DNA from 3 places in the Mesorhizobium sp. B2-3-10 genome. Region 2 is predicted to be linked to each of the others. Evidence: predicted binding sites of a transcription regulator. Region 2 holds the regulator's gene; each other region holds the start of a gene.
What was found. The regulator PhoB, encoded in region 2, activates phosphate uptake and scavenging genes when phosphate is short. The targets are predictions, from matches to a motif close to TGTCATNNANCTGTCAT.

Region 1 (9,585 bases), on a different contig from region 2:
GTCAGCTCCCGAAAATCATCGAGCGCGGCGCGCAGCCTCGCGTGATCCCAATCCCACCAGGCAAGCGCCTGGTAGCGCTCGGCGGTGCGGCGGTCGAAGCGCTCGCGGATCGGTTTTGCCGGTACGCCGGCGACGATCGTGTAGGGCGCGACGTCCTTCGAGACGACCGCGCCGGCGCCAACGGCGGCGCCGTCGCTGACGGTGACGCCGGGCAGGACGGTCGAGCCGTGGCCGAGCCAGGTGTCGTGGCCGATGATGACGCGCTTGGCGCGGCGCTCGGCGAAGAATTCGCTCTCATGCTCGGCGTCGTCCCAATAGTCGGAGGCGCGGTAGGTGAAGTGGTGCAGCGTCGGCCGCCAGGTCGGGTGGTTGGTGGCGTTGAGGCGCACGCTGGCGGCGATGTTGGCAAATTTGCCGATCGTCGCGCACCAGACCGCGCAGTCCTGCATCATGTAGGAATAGTCGCCGAGCTCGCTTTCCGAAACCCGGCTGCGGTCGGCGATCTCGGTCCAGCGGCCGAGTGTCGAGTTGTGCACCTCCGCCGTCGGGTGGACCAGCGGCGTCTCCGATAGCTTCCTGGTCATGCGGCGATTTTTCCCGGAGCGAAGGCGGTGACGTCGATGATGCGGTCGGCCACCGCCTCGCGCACATCGTGATCGTGGAAGATGCCGAGCAGGGCGACGCCCGCCGCCTTTTTGGCGGCGATGAGTTCGATCACCACGTCGCGGTTCGTCGCGTCGAGCGATGCGGTCGGCTCGTCGAGCAGCAGGATGGGGTGCTCGGTGATGAAGCCTCGCGCGATGTTGACACGCTGCTGCTCGCCGCCCGAGAAGGTTGCCGGTGGCAGCATCCAGAGTTTTTCCGGCAGGTTGAGCTGGGCCAGCAACGCGCGTGCCTTGGCTCGGGCTGCCTCGCGCTCCTCACCGCGTTCAACCAGTGGCTCAGCGACGACGTCGAGAGCCGAGACGCGCGGCACGGTGCGCAGGAACTGGCTGACATAGCCGATCGTTTGCCGGCGTACGGCAAGCACGGTGCGCGGGCTGGCATGGGCGAGGTCGATCAGTCCGTCCTCGTGCCTGACGATGATCTGGCCTTCGTCGACGGCGTAGTTGCCGTAGAGCATCTTCAGGATCGAACTCTTGCCGGCGCCGGACGGACCACCGAGCACGGTGCATTCGCCCGCCTTGATCGAGAACGAGACACCCGCGACGACAGGGAGTTTGATGCCGTCGCGCAGATGCATGGTGAAGCTTTTGGCAACGTCGGAAACAACGAGTGGGGTCGGCATCAGAAGGTTCTCCGATTGTCGTCGGTCGGCGGGAGGATACGGCTCTTTCTCCCCGCCACTATACGGGGAGAAATGTCCGGCAGGACAATGAGGGGCAGCGCCGAGGTCCGGCTGAGCAGTTGCTTTGCGCAGGGCGAAGGTGCCGGGACGACAGATGCGTCCGCAACGCACGTTCCCGCCACGTCAGCGCCGCCCCTCATCGCCCTGCCGGGCACTTCTCCCCGTATAGTGACGGGGAGAAGGGGCTGTGTCGGGCGGTTTCGCCAATCGCCAACGTTGAAAAATTCGCTTGGCAGCGGGTGGTGGCCTGGCGCCATCATCACACCTGCAAAATCGAGGAAACGAGCAATTGCGTGTAGGGCGCGCGCGGGTCGTCGAGGACGCGGTCGGTGAGGCCGCTTTCGACGACGCGGCCGTCCTTCATCACCATCATGCGCTGCGACAGCAGCCGCGCCACGGCGAGGTCGTGGGTGACGACGATCGCGGCAAGGCCGAGGTCCGTGACCAAGCCGCGCAAGAGATCAAGCAGGCGGGCCTGCACCGAGACATCCAGGCCGCCGGTCGGCTCATCCATGAACACCAGCCGTGGCCCGGTGACGAGATTGCGGGCGATCTGCAGCCGCTGACGCATGCCGCCGGAAAAGGCGCGCGGTTCGTCGTCGATGCGGTCTTCCTCGATCTCGACGCGCGACAGCCAGTCGACCGCGGTAGCGCGGATCTTGCCGTAGTGGCGGTCGCCGACCGCCATCAGCCGTTCGCCGACATTGGCGCCGGCCGAGACCGTCATGCGCAGGCCGTCGGCTGGGTTCTGATGGACAAAGCCCCAGTCGGTGCGCATCAGGAAGCGGCGCTCGGCCTCGCTCATGCGGTAGAGCTCGCGGAACTGGCCGTCGCGCATGCGGTAGCTGGCTGTGCCGGAGGAAGGCAGCAGCCGCGTCGACAGGCAGTTGAGCAGCGTCGTCTTGCCGGAGCCGGACTCGCCGACGACAGCCAGAACCTCGCCCGGCCACAGGTCGAAGGAGACATTGTCGCAGCCGACCCGCGAGCCATAGAACTTGGAGAGCGCCGAGACGCGCAGCAGCGGTTCGTCGGTCATTGCGCCGGCTCCATGTTTCCTGCTGCAAGATCGGTTTCGGGGGCAAGGTGGCCGCGATGGCCGTCGGCGCGCCGCTTCTCGCAATAATCGGTGTCGGAGCAGACGAACATGTGGCCGCCATGGTCGTCGAGGATGACCTCGTCGAGATAGACATTCTCGGCCGCGCACAGCGCACAGGGCTGATCGAAAGTCTGCACCTCGAACGGATGATCCTCGAAGTCGAGGCTCACCACATCGGTGAAGGGCGGCACGGCGTAGATGCGCTTTTCGCGGCCGGCGCCGAACAGCTGCAGGGCCGGCGAGCGGTGCATCTTGGGATTGTCGAATTTTGGCGTCGGCGACGGGTCCATCACATAGCGGCCCTCGATCTTGACCGGATAGGCATAGGTGGTGGCGATGCGGCCGTGCTTGGCGATGTCCTCATAGAGCTTCACATGCATGAGGCCGTATTCTTCCAGCGCATGCATTTTCCGCGTTTCGGTCTCGCGCGGCTCGAGGAAGCGCAGCGGTTCGGGGATGGGCACCTGGTAGACCAGCACCTGGCCCGCCGTGAGTGGATGTTCGGGGATGCGGTGACGGGTCTGGATGATGGTGGCGGTGGCGGTATCGGTGGTGACCGCGACGTTAGCGACTTTCTTGAAGAAGGCGCGGATCGACACGGCATTGGTGGTGTCGTCGGCGCCCTGGTCGATGACCTTGAGCACATCGTCGGGGCCAATAATCGACGCGGTGACCTGCACGCCGCCAGTGCCCCAGCCATAGGGCATCGGCATTTCGCGCGAGGCGAACGGCACCTGGTAGCCCGGAATGGCGATGCCCTTGAGGATCGCGCGGCGTATCATCCGCTTAGTCTGCTCGTCGAGATAGGCGAAGTTGTAGGTGGCGATGTCTGTCGGTTGCGCAGTCATTCCGCTGCCTCCTTTTTTTCTTCCGCCTTCGCTGGATTTTCGCGTGCTTCGTACTCGGCGCGCATGCGACGTACGAGATCGAGTTCGGCCTGGAAGTCGACGTAGTGCGGCAGCTTCAGGTGCTCGACGAAGCCGGTCGCCTGGACATTGTCGGAGTGCGAGATGACGAACTCCTCGTCCTGGGCGGCGGCGACGATATCCTCGCCGAGCTCCGCGGCGCGCAGGGCCCGGTCGCAGAGCGCCATGGCCATCGCCTTGCGTTCGCTCTGGCCGAAGACGAGGCCGTAGCCGCGGGTGAATTGCGGCGGCGCCTTGGCCGAGCCCTTGAACTGATTGACCATCTGGCATTCGGTGACGCGCACCGTGCCGAGCGGCACGGCGAAGGGCAGTTCGGGAACGTCGAGTTCCAGCTCGACCTCGCCGATGCGGATTTCGCCGACAAAGGGATGGTTGCGGGCATAGCCGCGCTGGGTGGAATAGCCGAGCGCCAGCAGAAAACCTTCATCGCCGCGCGACAGTGCCTGCAGGCGGATGTCGCGCGCCATCGGGAATTCCAGCGGCTCGCGGGTGATGTCGCCGGGCACATGGTCCTGCGGCATCTGGCCATCGGGCTCGATCAGGCCTTCACGGGCGAGGATCGCCGAGACGCGCGGCATTGCCTGCGCTTCCGTCTCGCGCTGCAAGGGCTCGGCGACATCGGCGCCAGCGGCAAGTTCAGGGTCGAGCAACCGATGCGTGTAGTCGAAGGTCGGACCGAGCAACTGGCCGCCTGGCAGATCCTTGTAGGTCGCCGAGACGCGCCGTTCGACCAGCATGGCGCCGGTGTCGATCGGCTTGCTGTAGCCGAAGCGCGGCAGCGTTGTGCGGTAGGCGCGCACCAGGAAGATCGCCTCGATCATGTCGCCGCGTGCCTGGACGATGGCGAGTGCGGCCAGTTCACGGTCATAGAGCGAGCCTTCGCTCATCACCCTGTCGACGCCGAGCGCCAGCTGTTCGACGATCTGGTCGAGGCGAAGTGCGGGCACCGAGCGGTCGCCGCGCCGGCGATCGGCGAGCAGGCTGTGGGCGTTGGCAATGGCGGCCTCGCCGCCTTTTACCGCGACATACATCTTACACCTCCATCGTCTTGATGCGCGTCGTGCGCGGCAGGCAGGCTATGCCGTCCGATGTGGCGAGGATGATGTCGACGCCGCGCGGAAAGCGCCTGATATTCTGCTTCCACTGCTCGACGAAATGGCGCGGCATCTGTGCCGGCGCGATCGTGGCGCTGGTTTCAATGCCCGGGCCTTCCAGCAAGAGCGGGGTCCCTGAAGTGAGATCGCCGACCTGCAGGATCAGCGTCGTCGATCGGTCGGGATAATCCTGCGTGCCCTGTGAAAAACCGTCGAGCGCCATCATCTCGGCCGGCGTGGCAACAAACGCGAAATGCGCGTCGGCCGGCGTGTTGGCCAGCGGCGCGCCCGTATGGAACCCAAGCCAGGACCCGATCGCGGCGGAGGCATGCAGGGCAGGGTCGAGCCAGAGCGGCGTGTCGTTGTCGCATAGCGCCAGTGCTACGGCGCCCGACGTCGCCGAGAGCGGAGCCGGCGGGCGGGCCAGGGGTGGCAAGGGGTGGACACTGCCCGGCCGCGCCATGGCATCCATGACGGCCCGAAACACGGTCTGAGCGTTGAAGACCGGATCGGCGAAACCGCCCTCGATCGATTGCGCAGCGATATCCATCAATCTTCTCCGCGAACCATGGTGAAGAAATCCACCTTCGTCGCCGCCGTCTCGGCGCGGCGTTTTTCCTGGGCAGCGGTGAGAGCCGAGCGTAAAGGCGTAATGAGCATGGTCTCGACCTCGGTGCGGCGGGCAGGGTCCTGCCAGAGCGCATCGGCTATTGCTCCCAGCTTCGCCTTCTGCTTGTCGCGGCCAAGCGCGTAACAATGGCCGACCTGCCCGGATGGCAGCCGGACAGTGGCACGCGTGACGGTCGCCTCGCCGACATTGAAGGGCGCGCCGCCGCCGCCGATGCGGCCACGAAGCGTGACCAGGCCCGTCTCGGGACCGCGCAGAAGTTCGGCTTGCGAAGGCAGGCCGGACTCGTTCCAGAGCCGGACGATGTCGTCGCCGCTCGATTGCGCCAGCGTCGCCATGGCGGCCTTGCGCTCGGCCTGGTCGCGGCCTTCCTGTCCTCGCATCGCCAACTTCCTCTCAGCTAAATTTGTCTATTGATATAGACAACTATACAAATTATACATATTACCTAACGCGAGTCCATGACGGGTGCGTGACAGGCCGGGGGGCAAAACATGATCGGGCATGATGTGGCCGACAGCATCGAGCGGCGCAGCGGCGTCTCACTGTGGCGCCAGATCGCCGACAGGATCCTGCAATCGATCGCCGCCGGCGATTTCGCCGAAAACGCCGCGCTGCCGCCCGAAGTCGCGCTGGCCGAGCGCTACGGCGTCAACCGTCACACCGTACGCAGCGCCATATCGGCCCTCGTGCAGGAGGGCGTGCTGCGGGCCGAACAGGGGCGTGGCACCTTCGTCCTGTCACGCAAGCGGCTGTCCTATCCGATTGGCGCGCGGACACGCTTTTCGACTGGCCTGCAGGGGCAGACGTCGGAACGGCACATCGTGCTGCTCGCTTCGTCGGTCGAGCCCGCCAGCCAGCGCGTGGCCGAAGGCCTTGGCCTTGCCAGGGGTGCCGAGGTGATCCGGTTGGAGACACGCGGCGAGGCTGACGGACGGCCAGTGTCGCGCGCCGCTGGATGGTTCGATGCCCGGCGCTTTGCCGGCATCGACAAGGCGATGGCGCAAACCGGTTCTATCACCGCCTCGCTCGCACGTTTCGGTATCGACGATTATCTCAGGCAATCGACCGTGCTCTCGGCGCGCCATGCCGACGCCGCCGATCTCGCCGATCTCGATCTGCAGCCGGGCGCCATCGTGCTGGTCACGGTTGCGGTCAACGTCACACCCGACGGCCAGCCGATCCAGTTTTCGGAGTCGCGTTTTCCGGCCGAGCGGGTGGAGTTGAAGCTGTCGGCGCTGTAGGGCTATCCGATCTCGATCACGGCCTTGATCAGGCCCGACTTTTCATGCGCCCAGCGTGCGAGATCTCCTGGCGTATCGGCCAGCGTGGTGCGGTGGGTGACAAGCTTGGCCAACGGCACGGCACCATTGCGGATCGAGGCCGCGACATGGTCGAAGTCGGCGCGCAACGCATTGCGGCTGCCGATCAATGTCATTTCTCGCTTGTGGAACTCGGGATCGGAAAAAACAATATCGTCCTTGACGACGCTGACCAGCACCAGCGCTCCGCCATGCGCGACGTGGGCAAAGGCCGATTGAACCGATCGCGTGTTGCCGGTGGCGTCGAAGACCACGTCGAAGCCTTCGCCGTCGGTCGCATCACGCACCAGATCGGACACGGGTCCTTGCGAGCCGTCGAGACTCGAAAAGCCGAGTTCACTCGCCGCGAAGACCAGTCTTTCGGTGCTCATATCGAGAAGTGTCACATCCAACCCGGCAATGCGGGCGAAGATGGCGGTGCCGAGCCCGATCGGGCCGGCGCCGATGACCAGGGTGCGGGCGCCAGGCTCGGCCCGGGCGCGCCGGACGGCATGCGCCCCGATGGCCAGGAATTCGACGGCGGCGGCGTCGGCGAGCGACAGGCCGTTGGTGGGATAGAGATTCTTAGCCGGCACCAGGATCTGTTCGCACATCGCGCCGTCGCGGTGCACGCCGAGCACTTCGATCCTGACACAGCAATTGGGCTTGCCGTGCCGGCAGGCGATGCATTTGCCGCAGGAAAGGTAGGGGTTGATGATCACCGGTTCGCCAAGGGCGAGGTCGACGCCTTCGCCCCGCTCGATCACGGTGCCGGAGACCTCATGGCCCATGATGCGGGGATAGACGAGGAACGGGTGCTTGCCCTCGAAGATATGGTAGTCGGTGCCACAGATGCCAACATGGCTGACCGCCACCAGAGCCCAGCCGGGAGGTGGGGCGCCGGGAGCCGGGTGGTCTTCGACAGCAAGGTCGCCGGGCGAGCGGCAGACGACGGCTTTCATGCTTTGATCCAGTCTGTTCAAGAAATCGCCGGCCCGCGCCAAGCCGGCGATCGATTGGAATGCGTCATTTGCCGCGGCGGCGCAGTCCGTCGAAGTAGACGATGATGATGATCAGCGCGCCGGTGATGATGCGCTGCCAGAACGAGTTGACGTTGAGCAGGTTGGCGCCGTTGTTGATGGTGGCCAGGATGAAGGCGCCAAGCAGCGGCCCGTGCACCGAGCCGACCGCGCCGAACAGCGAGGTGCCGCCGATGACCGAAGAGGCGATCGCCTGCAGTTCCCAGCCCTCGGCCTGGGTCGGGTTGCCGATGCCGATGCGGGCGGCGAGCAGCACGCCGACGAAGGCCGCGCACAGGCCGGACAGCGTATAAGCCATGTAGATGGTGCGCTGGACATTGACGCCGGACAGGCGCGAGGCCTCGGCGTTGGAGCCGACCGAAAAGAGGTAGCGGCCCCAACGGCTGTGATGCAGGAAGACATAGGCGGGCACACCCACCAGGATCACCATCCAGAACAAATTGGGAATGCCGATAAAGGAATTGCGCGAGAAGGCGGTAAAGCTGTCGCTGTTGATGTTGATCGAGTTGCCGTTGGTCATCAAAAGGCCGATGCCGCGCAGCGAGGTCAGCGTCGCCAGCGTGATGATGAAGGGCGGCAAGCCCATCTTGACGATGCCGAAGCCATGGAAAAGGCCGATGGCGACACCGACGAGCAAGGTGATCAGGATGGCGACCGCGATCGGAACGCCGGCATTGATCAGCATGGCGACGACGACGGTGGCGAAGCCGACCACCGCGCCGACCGACAGATCGATGCCGCCGGTGATGATGACGAAGGTCTGGCCGACCGCCATGATGGCGATCATCGAGCCCTGCCGCAGAAGATTGGCGATGTTGTTGCCCGAAGCGAAGCTTGGCGTCGCCAGGGACAGGACGATCCAGAGCAGCACCAGCAGCGCCAGCAGCGTCAGCCCGAACAGGACGTTGTAGTTGCGCTTCGGTTTTTCGGCGGGGATCGCCTCGATGCTCATGTCTGTCCTCCCAGTTTTTCTTGTTTCTCGGCGAGCGCCTGCGTGAGAATGTCCTCGTGACTGGCGGTGTGGAACCCGTGCGTGGCCACCAGCTTGCCGCGCCGGAACACGTGCAGCGTGTCGGCCAGTTCGTAGACCTCCGGCAAATAGGACGAGATCAGGATGATGCCGGCCCCCTTCGACAACAGCTCGCCGAACAGGCGATAGATCTCCGCCTTGGTGCCGACATCGACGCCGACCGTCGGTTCGTCGAAGATGAACAGCTTGGCGCCGTGCGCCAGCCATTTGCCGATGACGATCTTCTGCTGGTTGCCACCCGAAAGGCTCGACGCCAGCGCCCCGCGCGTCGGCGTCTTGATCCTCAGGCCGGCGATCTGACGGTCGGCCTCGGCCTTCTCTTTCGCATTCGAGATCAACAGATTGCTGGAGATGCGCTTGTAGATCGGCAAATTGAGGTTGAGGCCAACCGGTAAATTGAGGCAAAGGCCTTGGTCGCGGCGGCTTTCCGGCGCCAGTGCCATGCCGAGCTTGATCGCGTCGTGCTCGGAGTTGATCTGGACGTCCTTGCCTTCCCACAGGATCTGGCCGGCCGACTTCTTGTGACGTCCATAGAGCGAGGTGACGAACTCGCTGCGGCCGGCGCCGATCAGTCCGTAGAGGCCGACGATCTCACCGGCACGCACCGTCATCGAGATGTTCTCGAAGCCTTTGCCCGACAGGTTCCTTGTTTCGACGATCGGAGCGCCCGGCGTGAAATGCTCCTTGTGGTAGACCTGTTCGATCGAGCGGTTGATCATCATCTTGACCAGCTCGGCATCGTTGGTCTCGGCGATGTTGCGTGTGCCGACCAGCGTGCCGTCGCGCAGCACGGAAACCCGGTCGGCGAGTTCGAAGACTTCCTCCATGCGATGGCTAATGTAGATGATCGTCACGCCTTCACCCTTCAGGCGCCGGATCAGCGTGAAAAGCTGGTCGGCCTCCTTGCGGGTGAGGTAGGCCGTGGGTTCGTCGAAGATCAGGAATTTGGTGCCCCGCACCGTGGCGCGGGCAGCGGCGATCAGCTGTTGCTGGCCGATGGTGAGATCACCCAGCACGACATGCGCCGGCAGGTCGAAGCCGAGATCGTCGATGATCGTCTGCGCTTCCCTGACCATGGCGCGCTGCTGCAGGATGCCGAGACGGGAATTTTCCTCGCCAAGG
Region 2 (9,585 bases):
CCAGTTCGCTCTCAGCCCTTACGAGGAGTGGCAGCAACTGGCGTGGACCGGCGCACTCATAATCACATTGACGGTTCTCGCGCTCAGCATCTTTGCGCGCAGCCTGACCGGACGCAGAGAGGACAAATGAGCCAGATGTTGTCTCCAGACATGACGATTGCGACAGAGGCAGCCGCCAAGGCGAAGATCGAGGTCAAGAACCTCAATTTCTACTACGGCCAGTCGAAGGCGCTGAAAGACATCACCTTGTCGCTGCCCGAGCGCAGCGTGACGGCCTTCATCGGACCGTCGGGTTGCGGAAAGTCGACGCTGCTGCGCGTCTTCAACCGCATCTACGAGCTCTACCCCAAGCAGACCGCCGAGGGTCAGGTGCTGCTCGACGGCCAGAACGTTCTCGACCGCTCGCAGGACCTCAACCTGTTGCGCACCAAGATCGGCATGGTGTTCCAGAAGCCGACGCCGTTCCCGATGTCGATCTATGAGAATATCGCCTTCGGCGTCAGGCTCTATGAGAAGATCGGCAAGGCCGAGATGGACGGCCGTGTCGAGCAGGCGTTGAAACGCGCCGCGCTGTGGAACGAGGTCAAGGACAAGCTCAATGCCAGCGGCCTCAGCCTGTCGGGCGGCCAGCAGCAGCGGCTTTGCATCGCCCGCACCGTGGCGGTCAAGCCGGAGGTCATCCTGCTCGACGAACCGGCCTCGGCGCTCGACCCATTGTCGACCGCCAAGATCGAGGAATTGATCGACGAGTTGCAGGCCGACTACACGATCGTCATCGTCACCCACAACATGCAGCAGGCCGCGCGCGTCTCGAAGCAGACGGCTTTCATGTATCTGGGCGAGCTGGTCGAATTCGACAAGACCGAGAAGATCTTCACGTCGCCTCGCGAGAAGCGCACGCAGGACTACATCACCGGCCGCTTCGGCTGATCTCACGCATACGAGGACCAGGATCATGGCCGAACACACAGTCGCAGCCTTCGACGAGGATCTCGGACAGATCAGCAAGCTGATCAGCGACATGGGCGATCTCGCCGGCACGATGGTCGGCGGCGCCACCAAGGCGCTGCTGAATTCCGACAACGCGCTGGCACAGCGCGTCGTCTCCGACGACGCCATCATGGACGCGCGCCAGCGCGAACTCGATGATCGCGCCATCACCCTGATCGCCAAGCGCCAGCCGATGGCCGACGATCTGCGTCATGTCGTCGGCTCGATCCGCATGGCGGGCGATCTCGAACGCATCGGCGACCTTGCCAAGAACATCGCCAAGCGCGTCGGCTCGGTAGGCCTCACCGCCACGCCGCGCGACTTGTCGCATTCCATCGACTCCATGGCGCAGCTGGTGCTGATCCAGGTGCAGGGCGTCGTCGAGGAATATGCGGCCGGCGATGCCGCCGCCCTCGCCAAGCTCAGGAATGACGACGAACGCATCGACGTCAAATACACTTCGGTCTTCCGCGAACTCCTGACTTACATGATGGAGGATCCCCGCAACATCACGGCTTGCACGCATCTTTTGTTCTGCGCCAAGAATCTCGAACGCATCGGCGACCATGTGACCAACATCGCCGAGAATGCGTATTATGTGCTGACCGGCACGCAACTGCCCGCCAACCGTCCGAAGCAGGACGAGACGGCGATGTCGGTGCCGGCGGCTTGACGGCAGGGATGATCGATCGATGATCGCGCCACGCATCATGGTGGTGGAGGACGAGGAGCCGCTGGGCGTGCTCCTCCGCTACAACCTGGAGTCCGAGGGTTACCAGGTCGAGGTGGTGACACGCGGCGACGAAGCCGAGATACGCCTCCAGGAAAACGTGCCCGACCTGCTGGTGCTCGACTGGATGGTGCCGGCGGTTTCCGGCATCGAACTCTGTCGGCGCCTGCGCATGCGGCCCGAGACGGAGCGACTGCCGATCATCATGCTGACGGCGCGCGGCGAGGAGAGCGATCGCGTGCGCGGCCTCTCGACCGGCGCCGACGACTATCTGGTCAAGCCGTTCTCGACGCCGGAATTCATGGCCCGGGTCAAGGCGCTGCTGCGCCGCGCCAAACCGGAAGTGCTGTCCAGCGTGCTCAAGGTCGGCGACATCGTGCTCGACCGCGAATCGCACCGGGTCTATCGCAAGAAGAGCGAGATCCGGCTCGGACCGACCGAGTTCCGGCTACTCGAATTCATGATGCGCCATCCCGGCCGCGTGTTCTCGCGCAGCCAGTTGCTCGACAATGTCTGGGGCGAGACGATCTACATCGACGAGCGCACCGTGGATGTGCATGTCGGCCGCCTGCGCAAGGCGGTCAACAATGGCCGCATGCCCGATGTGATACGCACCATCCGTGGCGCAGGCTACGCAATCCGCGAGGATTGAGATCAGGCCACGTTCTTGCCGGATCTCACCTGCACGCCCGGCGCGAAAATCTCCTGGTCGACGAAGGTGAGCGCGCGCATGGCGCAGCCCTCGCGGATCAGCGGCAATTCGTTCGGCTCTGTATCGAAGGAAATCGATTTCGAATGCTGGCCGCCGGCGGTCTGGGCGATGGCCTCGCGCAAGGCCGGCTCGATCAGATCGAAGGCGGCGGCGCTGACGCCGACCATCGCAACCGGCGCCGGATCGATCAGCGCGAACAGGCTGCCAAGGCCATAGCCCAGCGCCTCGCCGGCCTTGCGATAGGCCTCGCGCTCCGGTCCGTCTCTTTCGCGCGCCGTAGCCGCCAATGCGCGCATGTCGGCGTCGCTGACGTCGACCGGTTTGGCGTCCTCACCCAGCTGTCCTGCATTACGCCAGATGGCATAGTTGCCGGCATAGGCCTCGACGCAGCCGCGCCGCCCGCAGCGGCAGAGCGCGCCGCCGGGGCGATGGATCATGTGGCCGAACTCGCCGCCCGAGGAATGGGTGCCGGTGAACAGCTCGCCCTTCAGCACCAGCCCCATGCCGATGCCGTGCGAGAGCAGGATGGCGATGAAGTCGTCGCGGTAGCGCTCGGGGTCGCGCCAGCGCAGCGCCACAGCCATCATGTTGCAGTCGTTCTCCATGGTGGCGGGGATGCCGAATTCGGCTTCGAGTATGTCGGCGAAGGCAATGTCCGTCTGCGGCGTGATCGGCGACCACAGCATGGCGCGCGCCTCGGTGTCGGTGATACCCTGGATCGCCAGCGCGATGCGGGCGATGCTGGCGACGTCGAGGTCGGGATCTTCGAGGCGGCGGCGGACGATGGCCACGCATTCGCCGATCAGCGCCTCGCGGGACATGGTCAGCGTGTCCAGCCGGCGCTGCTCCTCCGATATCACCTGGCCGGCGTAGTCGATGACGGCGACGGAGAGGAAATTCAGCGACAGCACCACGGTCATGACCGCCGCGGCCTCGGGGTTGAGACCAAGGCCAACCTGCGGCCGGCCGCGTTTCAGTGAGCCGGCCTCGTTCGGCTTGCCTTCGCTCAGGATACCTTCGCCGATCAGGTCGGCTGATATCGCCGATATGGTCGAGTGGCTCAGGGCGGTGGTGGCGGCGATCTCGGTGCGCGAGGGCTGGCCACCCCGGCGCACGGCTCCAATCACCATTGCGCGGTTGCGCCGGCGCAGATCGTCGTGGCGGATTCCGACCGACATGATTTCCCTCCCCGTCGCCGCGGTTCTTGACGCCCCCTCGAACACCTCCGGCAACGGGTCGAATACTGGCAGAAGCGGCTGGGGCTGTCATTTATTTATTGCGGGGCTCGAAAAAAGGCTTCCGGCACCTCAAAATCCGTCAGAATCGATGTTGACAGTGTTCCGGCGATGGACCAGTGTTTTTTCGAGGCTCGAAAAAATTAGGGCCTTTGTGCCGGCCTTAGGGCCAGTTTGGTCGCGCCACACGCGGGCGCAGGGAGGATATCATGAAGAGATTCACAGTCGCCATTCTGGCGGGTGTCGCCATGTCGCTGACGCTGGCGTCGGTCGCGCAGGCAAAGGACAAGGTCATCGGCGTGTCGTGGTCCAACTTCCAGGAGGAGCGCTGGAAGACCGACGAGGCGGCCATGAAGAAGGCGATCGAGGCCGCGGGCGACAAGTACATTTCCGCCGATGCGCAGTCCAATCCCGGCAAGCAGCTGACCGATGTCGAGAGCCTGATTTCGCAGGGTGCCAATTCGCTGATCATCCTGGCGCAGGACGCGTCGGCCATCGGCCCGGCGGTACAGAAGGCGCTCGACGAGGGCATTCCGGTCGTCGGCTATGACCGCCTGATCGAGAACAAGGACGTCTTCTACCTGACCTTCGACAACAAGGAAGTTGGCCGCATGCAGGCCCGCGAAGTGTTCAAGGTGAAGCCTGAGGGCAATTACGTCTTCATCAAGGGCTCCGGCGCCGATCCGAATGCCGACTTCCTGTTCTCGGGCTCGATGGAAGTGCTGAAGGCGGCCATAGACAGCGGCAAGATCAAGAATGTCGGCGAAGCCTATACGGACGGCTGGCTGCCCGCCAACGCCCAGAAGAACATGGAACAGTTCCTCACCGCCAACGACAACAAGGTGGACGCCGTGGTCGCCGCCAATGACGGCACCGCCGGCGGCGTCGTCGCGGCGCTGACGGCGCAGGGGCTCGCCGGCACCGTGCCGGTCTCCGGCCAGGACGGCGACCACGCCGCGCTCAACCGCATCGCGCTCGGCACCCAGACCGTGTCGGTGTGGAAGGACGCGCGCGAACTCGGCAAGAACGCCGCCGAGATCGCCTCGCAACTCGCCGACAGCAAGAAGATGACCGACATCGCCGGCGTGAAGGACTTCACGACGCCTGGCGGCAACACCGTCAAGTCGCTGTTCCTGACCCCGGTGGCCATCACCAAGGACAATCTCAACCTCGTCATCGACGCCGGCTGGATCAAGAAGGACGAAGTCTGCACGGGCGTTGCCGCGGGCAGCGTCGCGGCCTGCAACTGAGCTTGATCGCCTGAAAAGTCGGAAACGCCGCGGCGTGGAACGGTCAGTGTTCTGAACACTGGCCGTTCCAATTTCCTTGTCTTCGCAATTCCGGACAAAAACCCTTACGCACTTTTCCTGGAATTGCTTCCAAGCCGCGGCGTTTTCCCGACAAGATTTGTGTTTCCGCCGCTGGCGGCTAACTTCTGGGCTCTGGTCCGGCTCCGCGTCAGACGGCAAGCCGCTGGGAGGACATCATGACCGACACGACCTCAACCTCGCAGGCCGATACGGCGCGTGCGTCGGAACTCGGCGCGGTCGCGCGTTTCCTGAAGGCGACCGAGATCGATACCCGCATGCTCGGCATGATCGGCGCGCTGCTGCTGATCTGGGTCGCGCTGCATGTGATTTCGAGCCTGCGTCTTGGTGTCAATCCGCTCGATTTCGACAGCCGCACGTTCCTCACGCCACGCAATCTGTGGAACCTGTCGGTGCAGACGTCCGCGGTCGCCATCATGGCCTGCGGCATGGTGCTGGTCATCGTCATGCGCAACATCGACCTGTCCGTCGGTTCCGCCGAGGGCTTGATCGGCATGGTCATGGGCTTTGCGCAGGTACATTTCCTGGTTCGGTTCGTAGGACTTGAACTCGGCAACCCATGGATCTGGGTCCTGGCACTGGTCATCGGTCTGGCGCTCGGGCTTTTGATCGGCGCCTTCCAGGGCTTCGTCATCGCCTATCTCGAAGTGCCGGCCTTCATCGTCACGCTGGGTGGCCTGCTGGTCTGGCGCGGCGCCGCCTGGTGGGTCACGTCAGGCCAGACGGTGGCACCGCTCGACGCCACGTTCCAGCTTATGGGCGGCGGACCGGCCGGATCGATCGGCGCCACCTGGAGCTGGGTCGTCGGCATCGTCGCCTGCCTGGCCGTCGTGTTCGCGCTGTTCAACGGGCGGGTCCAGCGCAAGCGCTTCCGCTTCCCCCTGCGGCCGATCTGGGCCGAGACGCTGCTCGGCGTCGTCACCTGCGCCGTCATCATGGGCGCGGTCTGGCTAGCCAACTCCTATCCATGGCCGATCGGGATCGTGAACCGGTACGCGGCCGCCAACAACATCACCGTGCCGGAGGGCGGGCTGTTCATCGCCCACGGCATCGCCATACCGGTGCTGATGGCGGTCGCCGTCGGTCTGGTCATGACCTTCATCACCAACCGCACCCGTTTCGGCCGTTATGTCTTTGCTATCGGCGGCAATCCGGAAGCGGCCAATCTCGCCGGCATCAACACGCGCTGGATCACCATGAAGGTGTTCATGATCATGGGCGTGCTGGCCACGATCGCCGCCGCCATTTCGTCGGCCCGGCAGAACTCGTCCACCAATGTGCTGGGAACATTGGATGAGCTGCTGGTCATTGCCGCGGCCGTCATCGGCGGCACCTCGCTTGCCGGCGGCTCGGGAACCATCATCGGCGCCATGCTCGGTGCATTGCTGATGCAGTCGCTGCAGTCGGGCATGGTGCTGCTCGGTGTCGATTCGCCGTTGCAAAGCATCGTCGTCGGCGCCGTGCTGGTCATCGCCGTCTGGCTCGACACCGTCTATCGCAAGCGGGTTTAGGGATACGACCATGGCTGACAAAACCGCTCCCGTAAGGGCCCTCACAACTGCGCTCACTGGCACGCCGCTGGTCGACATGCGCAACATCTCGATCGCCTTCGGCGGCATCCGCGCCGTCGACGACGCCTCGATCGATCTTTTCCCCGGCGAGGTCGTGGCACTGCTCGGCCACAACGGCGCCGGCAAGTCGACGCTGATCAAGATCCTGTCCGGCGCCTACAAGCGCGATGCGGGCCAGATCTTCGTCAATGGCGAGGAGGCAGCGATTTCCAACCCGCGCGACGCCAAGAAATACGGTATCGAGACGATCTACCAGACGCTGGCGCTGGCCGACAATGTCGATGCCGCCGCCAACCTGTTCCTCGGCCGCGAACTGATGACCGCCTGGGGCACGCTCGACGACGTCGCCATGGAGGCCGAGGCGCGCAAGGTGATGGGGCGGCTCAATCCCCGCTTCCAGCGCTTCAAGGAGCCGGTGATCAAGCTGTCAGGCGGTCAGCGGCAATCGGTGGCGATCGCCCGCGCGATCCTGTTCAATGCCCGCATCCTGATCATGGACGAGCCGACGGCGGCACTTGGGCCCCAGGAAACCGCCCAGGTCGGCGAGTTGGTCAGGCAGCTCAAATCCGATGGCATCGGCATCTTCCTGATCAGCCACGACATCCACGACGTGTTCGAGCTGGCCGACCGTGTCTGCGTGATGAAGAATGGCCAGGTGGTCGGTACCGCCCGCACGACTGACGTCACGCAGGACGAGGTGCTTGGGATGATCATCCTGGGCAAATGTCCTCCAGGTGCCATACCGGGGCCGGGCGCGCTGAAGATCGCCGCCTGAGGCCGGTCAGGCCGCTTCGGGCACGCCCCGTTGCCGGTCACGTGATATGCCAGTGATCACGATGGTGTGGCCTGACCATTGTGTTGGCCCGGCGACTTGCCCATAAAAGGTCCTGTTTTGCTCATGGACCGCATCATCCGTTGAAGAAGCTTTTTCCAATCGTCGCGTTCATTGCCGTTGCACTGATCAGCATGACCATGGCGGGGTTCGCTTATTTCGCGACGCAGGAAGCCGCCCGCATCAAGTTCGAAGGGGCGGCCGATGACGCCCTCAACCGGATCGAGAGCCGCATCGACCTGCACCTGTCGCTGCTGCGCTCGACACAGGCCCTGTTCGACGCACGCAACGGCGATATTTCCCAGAACGAGTTCAAGGCATTCTTCAAGGCGCTGGATGTCGACAACAATTTCGCCGGCCTGCGAGGCATCGGCTTCCTGCGGCTGGTCAGGACGGGCGACGAGGCAGCGGTGGAACGCGACACCCTCCACGATTTCGGCGCCAGTCATCCGGTCTATCCGGATACGACGCAGGCCTGGCGCACGCCGATCGCGCTTTTCGAGCCGCTCGATCCGTCCAACCAGACCATCATCGGCTATGACATGTTCAGCGAGCCGGTGCGGCGTGCGGCGATCGAAAAAGCCATGGCCGATGACCAGCAGCATGCGAGCGGGCTGGTGCAACTCGGCCAGGGCACGGGCGTGGCGCAGACTTTCACGGGCTTCCTGGTCTATGTGCGGCTCAATGTGGAAACCGCACCGGAGGTCATCAACGCATCGCGGTCCTCGACCGCCGGCTTTCTCTATGCGGCCTTTCGGGCCCGGGACCTGTTCCAGATCGCGCTCAGCCGTGCGCCGCTGCTGCCGGTCAACACCGAGATCTATGATGGAGCGGTGAACGGCGACAACCTGTTGTTCCGCTCGGAGACGCCACCGGCCTCATCCCTGGGAGACCGGCTGCTGGTCACCCGCAAGATGACCGTGGCGGGACGCCCTTGGACGGTATTGTTCAGGCCAACCAGCGCCTTCTCGCAACCCTCTTCGCGCGCCATCCCCGTGATGCTGGGGCTGTTCGGCCTGCTCCTGGCAGGCGCCATCGCGCTGGTGGCGCGCTATCAGGAGCGAGCCTATGACGCAGTGTCGGCCTTGCACGAGACGACGGAAAAAAGCCTGCTCGAAAAGGACCTGATGCTGCAGGAGATGAAGCATCGCATCAAGAACTCCATCACCAGGGTGCTGGCGATCGCGCGGCAGACGGCTTCGCGGGCAACCGACGTCAATGAGTTTTCCGCTTCCTTCTCGGCCAGGCTGCAGGCGATGGCCGCCTCGCAGGACATGTTGACGCGCTCGCGCTGGCAGAAAGCCGACCTTGCTGATCTGCTGCGCATCGAGCTTGGCCAGGTGTTCGGCAAGGAACTGCCGGACGGGCTCCTGTCAGGCCCGGAGGTGCTGCTCGATGAAACAACGACGCAGGCGCTTGGGCTGACCTTTCATGAACTCGCCACCAACGCGCTGAAATACGGCGAAGCCGGCAATTTCGTTGGCGCTCTCAAGGTGAACTGGTCGCTGGAAGGGCGGGGGCGCGAGCGGACGCTGGCGCTGAACTGGCGGGAGGCGGGGAAGAAGAGGGTAGAGGCGCCATCGCGGACGGGATTCGGCACCAAGCTGATCGATCTCAATGTCACGCGCGAGCTGCGCGGCACGATCAGACGCGATTTTCAGGCCGATGGCCTCAAGGTGGAAATCAAAATTCCACTGGCCGGCTGAAACCCACCCGTCAGCGGCCCTAGCGGCCGACTCCCAGCCACGAAAATCCGGAGGCCCAGGGGCCTCCGGATTTTGACTTGTTATCGCTGAATCAGTTGCAGCGGGCCGTGTAGATCCGGCCGCGATGGTCGCGATACTGGCAGTAGCCGTTGCGCAGGTTGCGAACCAGCAGGCCGGAACCGGCACCGACGGCCGCGCCGATCAAGGCACCCTTGCCGCCGCCGACCAACCCACCCACGCCCGCGCCGATCAAGCCGCCGCCGACGACGTCCTGCTCGGTCGAGGTACAGCCGCTGACGGCAACCACCGCAACCATGGCAATAAGTATTTTCCGCATAGAGTCACTCCTCACTTGTGTCCACACTTTGGTAAGCTCCAACCGCCATTTAGCACGAAACGACGGCCTTTGCTGCTGCAATTTATTGTTGGCTAAGGTCGTCTTTTTCTGGGCGGTTCGTGTTCGATGCCATGACGACGTTGG
Region 3 (9,585 bases), on a different contig from region 2:
GTTCGGCCAGTAAGCCTTTGGCAAATCGTCATATTTGTCGACCGTGCCGTAAGCGTTTTTCGGGTACCAGCGGCCGGGGTCGGTGTCGCGGCTGGCGTAGAAGGCCACCGCTTCGCGCAGCGTGTGGAAATATCCGTTGTGGAAGAAGCTCTTGCGCAGCGCCACGTTGCGCAGGCTCGGTGTCTTGAACAGGCCGCAATAGTCGGTGCGGCCACGGAAATCGGTGCGCAGGGGACCGCACAGGCCGAGATCGACATAGGTCGGGTCGGCGTTGGCCGGGATGGCCGGATTGCGCGGCACGGCGATGGCGATGAGGCCGAAATCGGTGAATTGCGGCGGCTCACCGTCATTGGCCGGTTCGCTGAGGTGGCAGGAGGCGCAATTGCCTTTCGCCTCGTCCTCGAACAGGGCGCGGCCATGCAGTTCCCGCGCCGACAATGTCGCCTTGCCGGCGAGGAAGGCGTCGTAGCGGCTGGAATAGGGGTAGAAGTCGACCGCGCTCTGCTCGAACGTGCCAAGCGCCTCGGCGGCGGCGTCGAAGGCATCGCCCGGGCGGTCGAAGACATCGTTGCCGAAGGTTGCCTTGAACTCGTCGGCATAGGCTGACTTGCGCAAGGCCGCGGAGACGGCTGCTTCATCCTTGTTTGCCATCTCGAAGGGCGAGAGCAGGGGGATTTTCGCCTGGTCCACACCGTGATCGGCGCGGCCGTCCCAGGTCAGACCGCCGGTCGGGCCATTGTCGACGCTCTCGTCGCCCTCGTCCTCGGAATCGTGGAAATGCTCGGTGAAGGCGGGCGCCGCCTCGAGGTAGCGCAGCGACGGCACCGCGCGCACGCCAGGCAGGTCGAGGTTCGGGCCGCCCATCTCGACGGGAGATGCCGAGGCCGGACCGAAGGCATGGCGCGGATCGTGGCAGGAGGAACAGGCCTGTTTTCCCGAAGCCGAGAGCGCCGGGTCGAAGAACATTTTTCGCCCCAAGGCAGTCAGCGCCTCGGCGCGTGCGAAGGCTTGCGCACGCGACAGCGGACCGGGATCCGGCCCCGCCGTATTCGCGGGTGCGGCAAAGCCAAAGGTCGAGATCGCGGCACTCGCGATCACCAGGCTTTTCCATCGTCTCATCATCATGGGGCACGGTCCGCTTTGGCCCGGAAATAAGAACGCAGTGCAACGGATTGATGACCGCTCCCAGTGCTCACGAAACCGTGTTCGCCGCGGCGGCGGATGTCACAAAGGTGACAAGGCATCCACGTTAGCTGCCCATGGTTCCCGCGCCATAGCCGCATAAGCCCCATAGCCACAGTCAAGCCACGAGGTCTTTCCATGACGAGGCCCAAGTTCCTCACTTCCTTTTGTCTGGCCGGTTCGGCCTTGTTTCCCCTTGCGGCCGCCAATGCCGCCCCTCCCGGCTTCGACAAGATCGACACCGTCGTCGTCATCTATGCGGAGAACCGCAGCTTCGATAATCTTTATGGTGGCTTCCCCGGCGCCAATGGACTGGCCAATGTCTCGGCCGACCAGGCGCGTCAGCTCGACCGCGACGGCAAGCCGCTGACCGAACTGCCGCCGGCCTGGGGCGGGCTGACCGGAAAGGGCGTCACGCCCGTGGTGACGGAGGCGCAGACCGCGCATCTCGCCAACGCCGCCTTCGCCATCGACGATCCCAAGGGCTTCAACGAAGGCACCAATGTCATCACCCACGATTTGTGGCACCGTTTCTACCAGGAGCAGATGCAGATCGACGGCGGCAAGAACGATAAATTCGTCGCCTGGGCCGATTCCGGCGGGCTGGTCATGGGCCATTATGACGGCTCGATCCTGCCGATGTGGCAGATAGCCAAGAAATACGTGCTGGCGGACAATTTCTTCCAGGGCGCCTTTGGCGGTTCCTTCCTCAACCATTTCCAACTCGCCTGCGCCTGTACGCCGGTCTATCCGCATGCCGATACCGGTCCGATCAAGGGCCAGATCGCCGTGGTCGAGGCCGACGGAACGACCTTGAAGGTGGCCGACAATTCGCCGCCGTCGGCGCTGGGCGGCGTGCCGAAATTCGTCAATGACGGCGCCATCACGCCCGATTTCTACGCCGTCAACACCATGCAGCCGCCCTATCAGCCGAGCGCCAACAAGCCTGCCGAGGGCGGCGACAAGGCGCTGGCCGATCCGGCCGCGCCCACCACGCTGCCGCCGCAGCACGACATCACCATCGGCGATCTCCTGTCGCTGAAGGGGGTCGACTGGGCCTGGTACGCCGGCGCCTGGCAGGCTACCCTCGACGGCAAGAACGCCACGCCGGTGCCGAACTTCCAGTTCCACCACCAGCCGTTCAACTATTTCGCCGCCTACGCGCCCGGCACCGCCGCGCGCACCGAGCATCTCAGGGATGGCGGCCTGGATGGCGTCGAGTTCATCAAGGCGATCGACGACGGCAAGCTGCCGCAGGTCGCCTTCTACAAGCCGCAGGGCAATCTCAACGAGCACTCAGGCTATGCCGACGTGACATCGGGCGACCAGCATCTGGCCGACCTCGTCGCGCATCTGGAGAAGAGCCCGCAATGGAGCCACATGCTGGTCGTCATCACCTATGACGAGAATGGCGGGTTCTGGGATCACGTCGCGCCGCCCAAGGCCGACCGCTGGGGCCCGGGCAACCGCATCCCGGCCTTCATCGTCTCGCCCTATGCCAGGATGGGCACGGTCGACCACACGCAATACGATACGACGTCGATCCTGCGCTTCATCACCGCGCGCTACGATCTGCCGGTGCTGACGGGCATCGTCGCCCGCGACAAGGCGCTGGCCGCCAATGGCGAGCCGCCGATGGGGGATTTGTCAGCCGCGCTTGATCTCAGCCGCTAGGGCGGAGCGAACCGCGAATATGCCACCGCGCCGCGAGGCGCGGTGGCTCAGCCGCCATTGACCAGGGCAAGAATGAGCTTTTGCAGATTGCCGCCCTGGCCGAGTTCGATGCGGTCGAAATCGCGGCTTGCCTGCCGCTGCGCCTGCGAAAGGGCGGACAGGCGTTTGGTCATCTCGACCCGGATCTTGCTGCATTTGGGATCGTCGGGAACGGTGAGGCCGACCGTCGCCGCCTCGATCTTGCGCGCCATGTCGACAATGGTCGCGCCATGCACCTTTTCGTGGGCGCTGACGCCTGCGAGGAAAACCTCCCAGTTCTTCTGGATGGCGGACGGCAGCGGCGAGGAGGGGCTGGGCAAGGTGTAGGTGATGATGAGCTTTGGCTTGGCCGAGACCAGCACGCAGGCTCCGGCACGCGGCTGATAATCCCTGGTCCAGGTCAGCTTAAAATTGGTGTGAGCAATGGCGCGGATAATGCCGACATTCGGCCCGTTCTCGCCGATCGACCGGTAGAGCTCGAGCCCGGACTGGCCTGAAATGGCGTAGGTCTCGACCTTCTCGACAGGCTTCCACTCGGCATGCGCCGCAAGCGGGAAGGCCACCAGGGCGGCGGTCGGAAGATACAGGCGAACACAGGCTCTCAACACTGCTCTCTCCGAGGCGCGCGGCCCTGCCATTCAGGCAACGCTATTCAACGGCTTTTCCTATATGCTGCCGGCGGGCGCTGCAAATGGCCCGGAGGGGGACGTCATGAGAAGAAATCTCGTTGCCGCCGGTGCCTTGGCGGCGGCGCTTGGCGCGCAATCGGCCTTCGCTGCATCCTGCGGCGGCTGGAGCGCCAAGATGGAGGAAGACGAGGGCGGCAGCGGGCTGACCGCTTCGGTCTGCGGCGGGCCGAAGGGCGACGCCTATCTGATGCTCAATTGCTACGACAAACCGGTGCTGAGCTACGATGTGGGCGCCAGCGGCCAACAACTGGAGCCGGGCATCAGCGGCGCTTTCGACTTCAAGGCCGACGGCAAGACGGTGACGAAAACCCTGCAGCTGGAGGCGATGTACAATTATTTCGTGGTCGATCTGGAGAAGGGGGACCCGCTGCTCGACCTGTTGCGGTCCAAGGGGGACGTGTCGGTCAGCGCTGCCAAATATGGTTCGATCAGTTTTGCGCTGAAGGGTTCCAGTGGGGCAATCGGCAAGGTGCTGGCGCAGTGCGGCAAGGCGAAGCCCGCGGGCGACGGGGATTGAACCTCGAGAGGTTGCGCCGCCCCTCATTGTCCTGCCGCCCATTGATCCATTCCATCAGCGGCTTGCCGCCAGCGCCGGGCGGCCGTATCTCACGTCCATGACCGACATCCAATTCCGCAAGGCGCAAGCCTCCGACCTGCCAGCCATCGTCGCCATGCTCGCCGACGATCCGCTGGGTGCCGCCCGCGAAGACGCCTCGTTGCCGTTGGCGCAGGGTTATATCGATGCCTTCGACGCCATCGATACCGATCCCAATCAGCTGCTTGCCGTGGCCGTGGATGGCGCGGAGGTAATCGGCACCCTGCAGATCAGCTTCCTTGCCGGTATTTCGCGCAAGGGCGGCTGGCGCGGGCAGATCGAGGCGGTTCGCGTTGTCAGCGACAGGCGCTCCGACGGCGTCGGCAAGAAGATGTTCGAATGGGCGATCGACGAGTGCCGGGCGCGGGGCTGCGGCCTTGTGCAGCTCACCACCGACAAGGGACGAGCGGATGCGCACCGCTTCTATGAAGGGCTCGGCTTCAGTGCCAGCCATATTGGTTACAAGAAGAGCCTTTAGCGGAAACCCTCGCCGGTTCGGGCCTGGCGGTGACTGGCGTATAGCGGAAGCCCTTCAGGCACTATTCAAATCGCCTGGCAAAGCGGATATAGGTCAGTCAGGTTGACCTATTGTAAAAACGTCCGGGGAGGCGTGTCGTGACCCTTTTGAAGCTTCTGGCCTCGCGCTCATCGCGCATGAAGGCCTCCGAAATCCGCGAGCTGTTGAAGCTGCTCGACCAGCCCGACATCATCTCCTTCGCCGGCGGCATTCCCGATCCGTCGCTGTTTCCGGCGGACGCCATCCGCGATGCCTATGCCGACGTGCTCGGCGGCCCGGAAGCGGGGGCAGCACTGCAATACCAGGTTTCGGAAGGCTATCTGCCGCTGCGGCGCTGGCTCGCCGGGCAAATGGGCAAGCTCGGCGTGGCCTGCGACGAGGCCAACATCTTCATCACTTCCGGCTCGCAGCAGGCGCTGGATTACCTCGGCAAGCTGTTCCTGTCGCCAGGCGATACCGCGCTGGTGACATGGCCGACCTATCTCGGCGCGCTGCAGGCCTTCAACGCCTACGAGCCGCGCTACGACCGGCTGCGGCCCGAGGGCGGCAACATGACGCCCGATGCCTACCACACTGCCGCCGCCGCTCATGGCGGCAAGGTGAAATTCGCCTATCTGGTGCCCGATTTCGCCAACCCGACCGGCAACACGCTGGACCGAAAGCAGCGCGAGGCAGTGCTCGACCTTGCCGGCGAGCTCGACATCGCCGTCATCGAGGATGCCGCCTACCGGGCGCTGCGCTATGACGGCGAGGGTGTGCCGCCGATCCTGGCGCTCGACTGCATCAGGTCCGGCGGCATCGACAAGGCGCGCACGCTCTATTGCGGCTCGTTCTCGAAAATTCTGTCGCCGGGCATGCGTGTCGGCTGGGTTTGCGCTCCGCGCCGCGTGGTGGAAAGGCTGGTGCTGATGAAGCAGGCTTCGGACCTGCACAGCCCGTCCGTCAACCAGATGGTGATGCACCGCGTCGCCGAAGCCGTGTTCGACGGCCAGGTGGAAAAACTCATCGGCGCCTACCGCGAGCGCCGCGACGGCCTGCTTGGCGGGCTTGACGCCAACATGCCGGAGGGGGTGACCTGGAGCCGTCCGGAAGGCGGCATGTTCGTCTGGGTGACGCTGCCGGAGGGCACCGACGCCACGGACCTCCTGGCACGGTCGGTGAAGGAGGCGCGGGTCGCCTTCGTGCCGGGCAACGCCTTTTACGCCGACGGCACCGGGCGCAACACGCTGCGGCTGTCGTTCACGCTGGCCACCCGCAGCGCGGTGAGCGAGGGTATTCCCCGGCTGGCGGCGCTGCTCAAGGGGTAGAGCAAATTCCAGGAAAAGTGTGAAACGGTTTACCGGGACAAGCGCGCAGCACCTTCCCCAGGAATTGCGCAATAGCAAAGAGCGGCAGGCGCCTAAGCCGGCACGTTCACCAGCTGCTTGAGCTTCGCAAGCCTGGCGCGGGCGAGCTTGCGGATCGGCTTTTGGAAACCCTCTTCGCCGGCTTCGACGACGAAGACCAATGTCTTTAAGTCCAGCATGAACTCGTCGATGGCCCGCGTCGTCTGTTCGGACCTGTCCTTGAAGCGGAGCAGCAATGCGTTCGCTTCCTCAATGGCATCGGCATTGGCGCCGTCGACCAGCGCTTCAAGCTTCTGTAAACAATCCAACCGACATTCTCCCGCCGCCCCACCAAACTTGCCATCGGCCCAAAAGTTCCATTCGGCCTCGAAAAATTGTCGCTGGTTGTCAGCAGAGGCACGCGCCCCGCGTTGACGCCCTGCCAACCGCGCCTAAATTCGAGGCCTTGCGAGGAGGCGCTTTCATGGACACCCAGGAATTGCATCGCGGCCGGCTTATCGACCACCTCCAGCTCGTGGTCCGGGATCTCCCCGCCAGCCGGCGTTTCTACGAGGCGGTTTTCCAAGTCCTTGGTGTCCCGATCGGCGGCACCGGCGAGGATTATTTCTGGGCCGACGAATTGTTCATTTCCAGCGCCGACAGCCGGGCCGCGCTGGGAAAGCTGACCGGACGTCATCATCTGGCCTTCCAGGCCAGGATCACGCCATGGTCGATGCCTTCTACAAGGCCGGGCTCGAAGCCGGCGGCACGGACAATGGCGCGCCGGGCGAGCGGTCCTATCATCCCGGCTATTATGCCGCCTTCCTGCTCGACCCGGACGGCAACAACATCGAGGCCGTCCACCACGGCCCGGCCAACCGCAGCGCCGCGTCGGTGAAGATCACGTTCTAGGAGCAATGGATCGACCGCGTCGAGGCGAGGTGATTCCGATGCCGCATTTCCGGGGTATTTCGGAGACTCGGACGCCACACCGGCCAATCCGATCGGATTCTTGACCTGGGCGGCACTGAAATTGTCCTGCGGAGCATGGATGGCGCCGTCTCTGGACAAGAGGCAAATCGGTCCCATACGGTGCGGCTTCAGGGAAGACGCGTGCGCGGGAAAGGCCGGTTGCTCGTTGAAAAAGAACGTCTTCTCTTCGCTCGATCTGCCGTCGCATCTCGACGACCGCGCGCGCTTCGCGCTCTGGCAGGACATTCATGTCGCCGAGATCTGGTCGGTCGAATATGCCATCTCCGGCAATGTGCCGTTCCAGGCGGATATCGAAGCCACCGCCATCGGGCCGCTGGTGCTCGGGCGGATGGCCGGGACGATCAAGCATGCGAGCCGCAAGACGCGCAACATCGCCGACGACGGCCGCGACGGCTATCTGCTGCTGGTCAACGATGGCGACACCAGGCTGAGCGGTGTGCAGACCGGCCGCGACTACAGCATCGGCAGGGGCGAAGGCGCGCTGGTCTCGGCTTCGGAAGCGCTGGAAATGACCGGCGGCGACCGCAATGTCTGGACCAATGTCGTGGTGCCCCGCGAAATCATGGAAAATGCCTTCGCCCATGTCGAGGACCGCCTGGCGCTGACCATCGGCGTCGACAATGAAGCGCTCGACATGCTCAAGCGCTATTGCGGCTTCCTGGAAGCGGGGCCGGCATTGCTCTTGCCCGATCTTGTCGCCCATGCCACCGAAACGATCGTCGACCTGATCGGATTGGCGACGGGCGCCAAGGGCGAGATCGCCGAGCTGGCGGGCGTGCGAGGCCTGCGCGCGGCAAGGCTGCAAGCCATCCTGCAGACGATGCGGGACAATTTCGCCGATCCCGGCATCTCGGCCCAGCATATCGCCCAGCGTTTGCGGCTTTCCGCGCGCTACGTCCATGATCTCCTGCAGGAAACGGGCTCGAGTTTCGCCGAGCATATTCTCGAACTGCGCCTGCAGAGGGCCCACCGCATGCTGCGTGACCGGCGCAACGACCGCATGCGGGTCAGCGAGATCGCGCTGTTGAGCGGCTTTTCCGACGTCTCCTACTTCAATCGCTGTTTCCGCCGCCGCTTCGGCTCGACGCCGAACGCCGCCCGTTAGAGCGAATCATCGTCTCACAGAATCGATGGCCGCTCTAACTCCTTGTTTTCGCAATTCCGGGCGGAAGCGCGGCACCAAAGACAAGGACTCGAAGCGAGTCGGATCAGTTGTCTTCGAACCGATCGACTGATGCCGAACGGCCACACTGATCGCCCCGAGTGCCGCGGCGCTCTCCACGACAATTCCAATGCGGCTCAGCCCAAGACGCCGCCCGCGAACAATGCAAAACCTCGACGATACCCGGGTCGCCGCGGAGTATTTTCCACGGCCGGGGGAAGCAACATCATTGGGGTAGCAAACAGTGAAAACGATTCTTCTCGCCACCATCCTCGCGCTTGCGCCGGTCGGCATGGCGTCCGCGGCGGACGTCAACGAAACCTTGCCGGTTGCTGCCGGCTATGACTGGTCCGGCCTCTATGCCGGCGTTCACTTCGGTTACGTAGCCGGGAAATCCAATCTCTTCATCGGCGGCGCCGGCATTGGGGGCACCGACGTCAATGCTGCCTTCGATCCGGACGGTTTTATTGGTGGCATCCATATCGGCGTCAATCAGGAATTGGCGAACCGTTTCGTGCTCGGCGCCGAGGCTGACCTTGCCTACAGCAATGTCGATGCGGTGGGGACCTTCGCCGGTGCCGGCGCGTTGTTGTCGAGCGAACTCAAGTGGTCGGGTTCGGCCCGGCTGCGGGCCGGCTATGCGTTCGATCGGACGTTGCCTTATATCAGTGCCGGCGTGGCAGCGGCCAAGTATGAAATGAGTGTGGTCAGCAGTGGTCCCCTCGGTACAGTAACAATCCACGACGAAACCCATCTTGGCTGGACGGTTGGGGCCGGCGTCGAGCACGCTTTCACCGACAAATGGATCGCCCGCGTCGAATATCGCTATTCCGACTTTGGCAAAGAGGATCTCTCGGTGCCGATTTTTGGTCTTGGCACGGTTTCGAACATCGATCTCAAGACGCACGATTTACGCGTCGGCCTCAGCTATAAGTTCTGACACGCCGGTTCGAACAAAACCCTGGCGTCCGCGCCGGGGTTTTGCCTGCGCCGCGGCTGATGCTGAACGGCCACACCGGCCGGGCGGGGTGCGGCGGCGCGCTCCAAGACAATTCCGATGCTGTCCAGCCCAAGACGCCGCCGGCGATCAATGCAACACCGTAGCTTCGACTGACCGCCACTGACCATGTCGGTCGTGGTGCAGCATCCCGGGGACAGCAGACAAGCAATGAAAACGATTCTTCTCGCCACTGCCTTTCTTTTCGTTCCCGCCGGCATGGCGTTGGCCGCCGACCCCACCGAGACCTTGCCGGTCGCGGCCAGCTACAACTGGTCCGGCGGCTATCTCGGAGCACAGGCCGGATATGCCCGGAGCGACGCCAGGGTCGGACAGACTTTCGCGCCGGGCAGCTTCGACAATTACGGCTGGGGTTACAGCCCGTCCGGCGGTTTCGGCGGTGTGTTTGCCG

Region 1: a site for PhoB is predicted at 5,554-5,570, ahead of phnF (phosphonate metabolism transcriptional regulator PhnF). Genes of this name have one in related genera too.
Region 3: a site for PhoB is predicted at 1,222-1,238, ahead of FJ943_RS23650 (acid phosphatase). Genes of this name have one in related genera too.

What each region holds. Positions count from the first base shown of each region.
Region 1 covers NZ_VFVT01000003.1:16,278-25,862, forward strand. The annotation lists gene FJ943_RS09715 (acetyltransferase) at 1-584, opposite strand, end outside; gene phnL (phosphonate C-P lyase system protein PhnL) at 581-1,288, opposite strand; gene phnK (phosphonate C-P lyase system protein PhnK) at 1,608-2,384, opposite strand; gene FJ943_RS09730 (alpha-D-ribose 1-methylphosphonate 5-phosphate C-P-lyase PhnJ) at 2,381-3,292, opposite strand; gene FJ943_RS09735 (carbon-phosphorus lyase complex subunit PhnI) at 3,289-4,401, opposite strand; gene phnH (phosphonate C-P lyase system protein PhnH) at 4,403-5,014, opposite strand; gene phnG (phosphonate C-P lyase system protein PhnG) at 5,014-5,475, opposite strand; gene phnF (phosphonate metabolism transcriptional regulator PhnF) at 5,587-6,336, shown strand; gene FJ943_RS09755 (zinc-binding alcohol dehydrogenase family protein) at 6,339-7,355, opposite strand; gene FJ943_RS09760 (ABC transporter permease) at 7,420-8,385, opposite strand; gene FJ943_RS09765 (sugar ABC transporter ATP-binding protein) at 8,382-9,585, opposite strand, start outside.
Region 2 covers NZ_VFVT01000001.1:1,000,573-1,010,157, forward strand. The annotation lists gene pstA (phosphate ABC transporter permease PstA) at 1-130, shown strand, start outside; gene pstB (phosphate ABC transporter ATP-binding protein PstB) at 127-930, shown strand; gene phoU (phosphate signaling complex protein PhoU) at 956-1,663, shown strand; gene phoB (phosphate regulon transcriptional regulator PhoB) at 1,683-2,372, shown strand; gene FJ943_RS05115 (ROK family protein) at 2,375-3,610, opposite strand; gene xylF (D-xylose ABC transporter substrate-binding protein) at 3,877-4,917, shown strand; gene FJ943_RS05125 (sugar ABC transporter permease) at 5,154-6,506, shown strand; gene FJ943_RS05130 (ATP-binding cassette domain-containing protein) at 6,517-7,341, shown strand; gene FJ943_RS05135 (CHASE domain-containing protein) at 7,482-9,104, shown strand; gene FJ943_RS05140 (YMGG-like glycine zipper-containing protein) at 9,196-9,441, opposite strand; gene FJ943_RS05145 (hypothetical protein) at 9,524-9,585, opposite strand, start outside.
Region 3 covers NZ_VFVT01000008.1:254,738-264,322, forward strand. The annotation lists gene FJ943_RS23645 (cytochrome-c peroxidase) at 1-1,122, opposite strand, end outside; gene FJ943_RS23650 (acid phosphatase) at 1,321-2,856, shown strand; gene FJ943_RS23655 (DUF922 domain-containing Zn-dependent protease) at 2,904-3,500, opposite strand; gene FJ943_RS23660 (hypothetical protein) at 3,607-4,101, shown strand; gene FJ943_RS23665 (GNAT family N-acetyltransferase) at 4,199-4,657, shown strand; gene FJ943_RS23670 (PLP-dependent aminotransferase family protein) at 4,834-6,003, shown strand; gene FJ943_RS23675 (hypothetical protein) at 6,096-6,467, opposite strand; partial or broken gene FJ943_RS23680 (VOC family protein) at 6,506-6,933, shown strand; gene FJ943_RS23685 (AraC family transcriptional regulator) at 7,160-8,119, shown strand; gene FJ943_RS23690 (outer membrane protein) at 8,469-9,116, shown strand; gene FJ943_RS23695 (outer membrane protein) at 9,345-9,585, shown strand, end outside.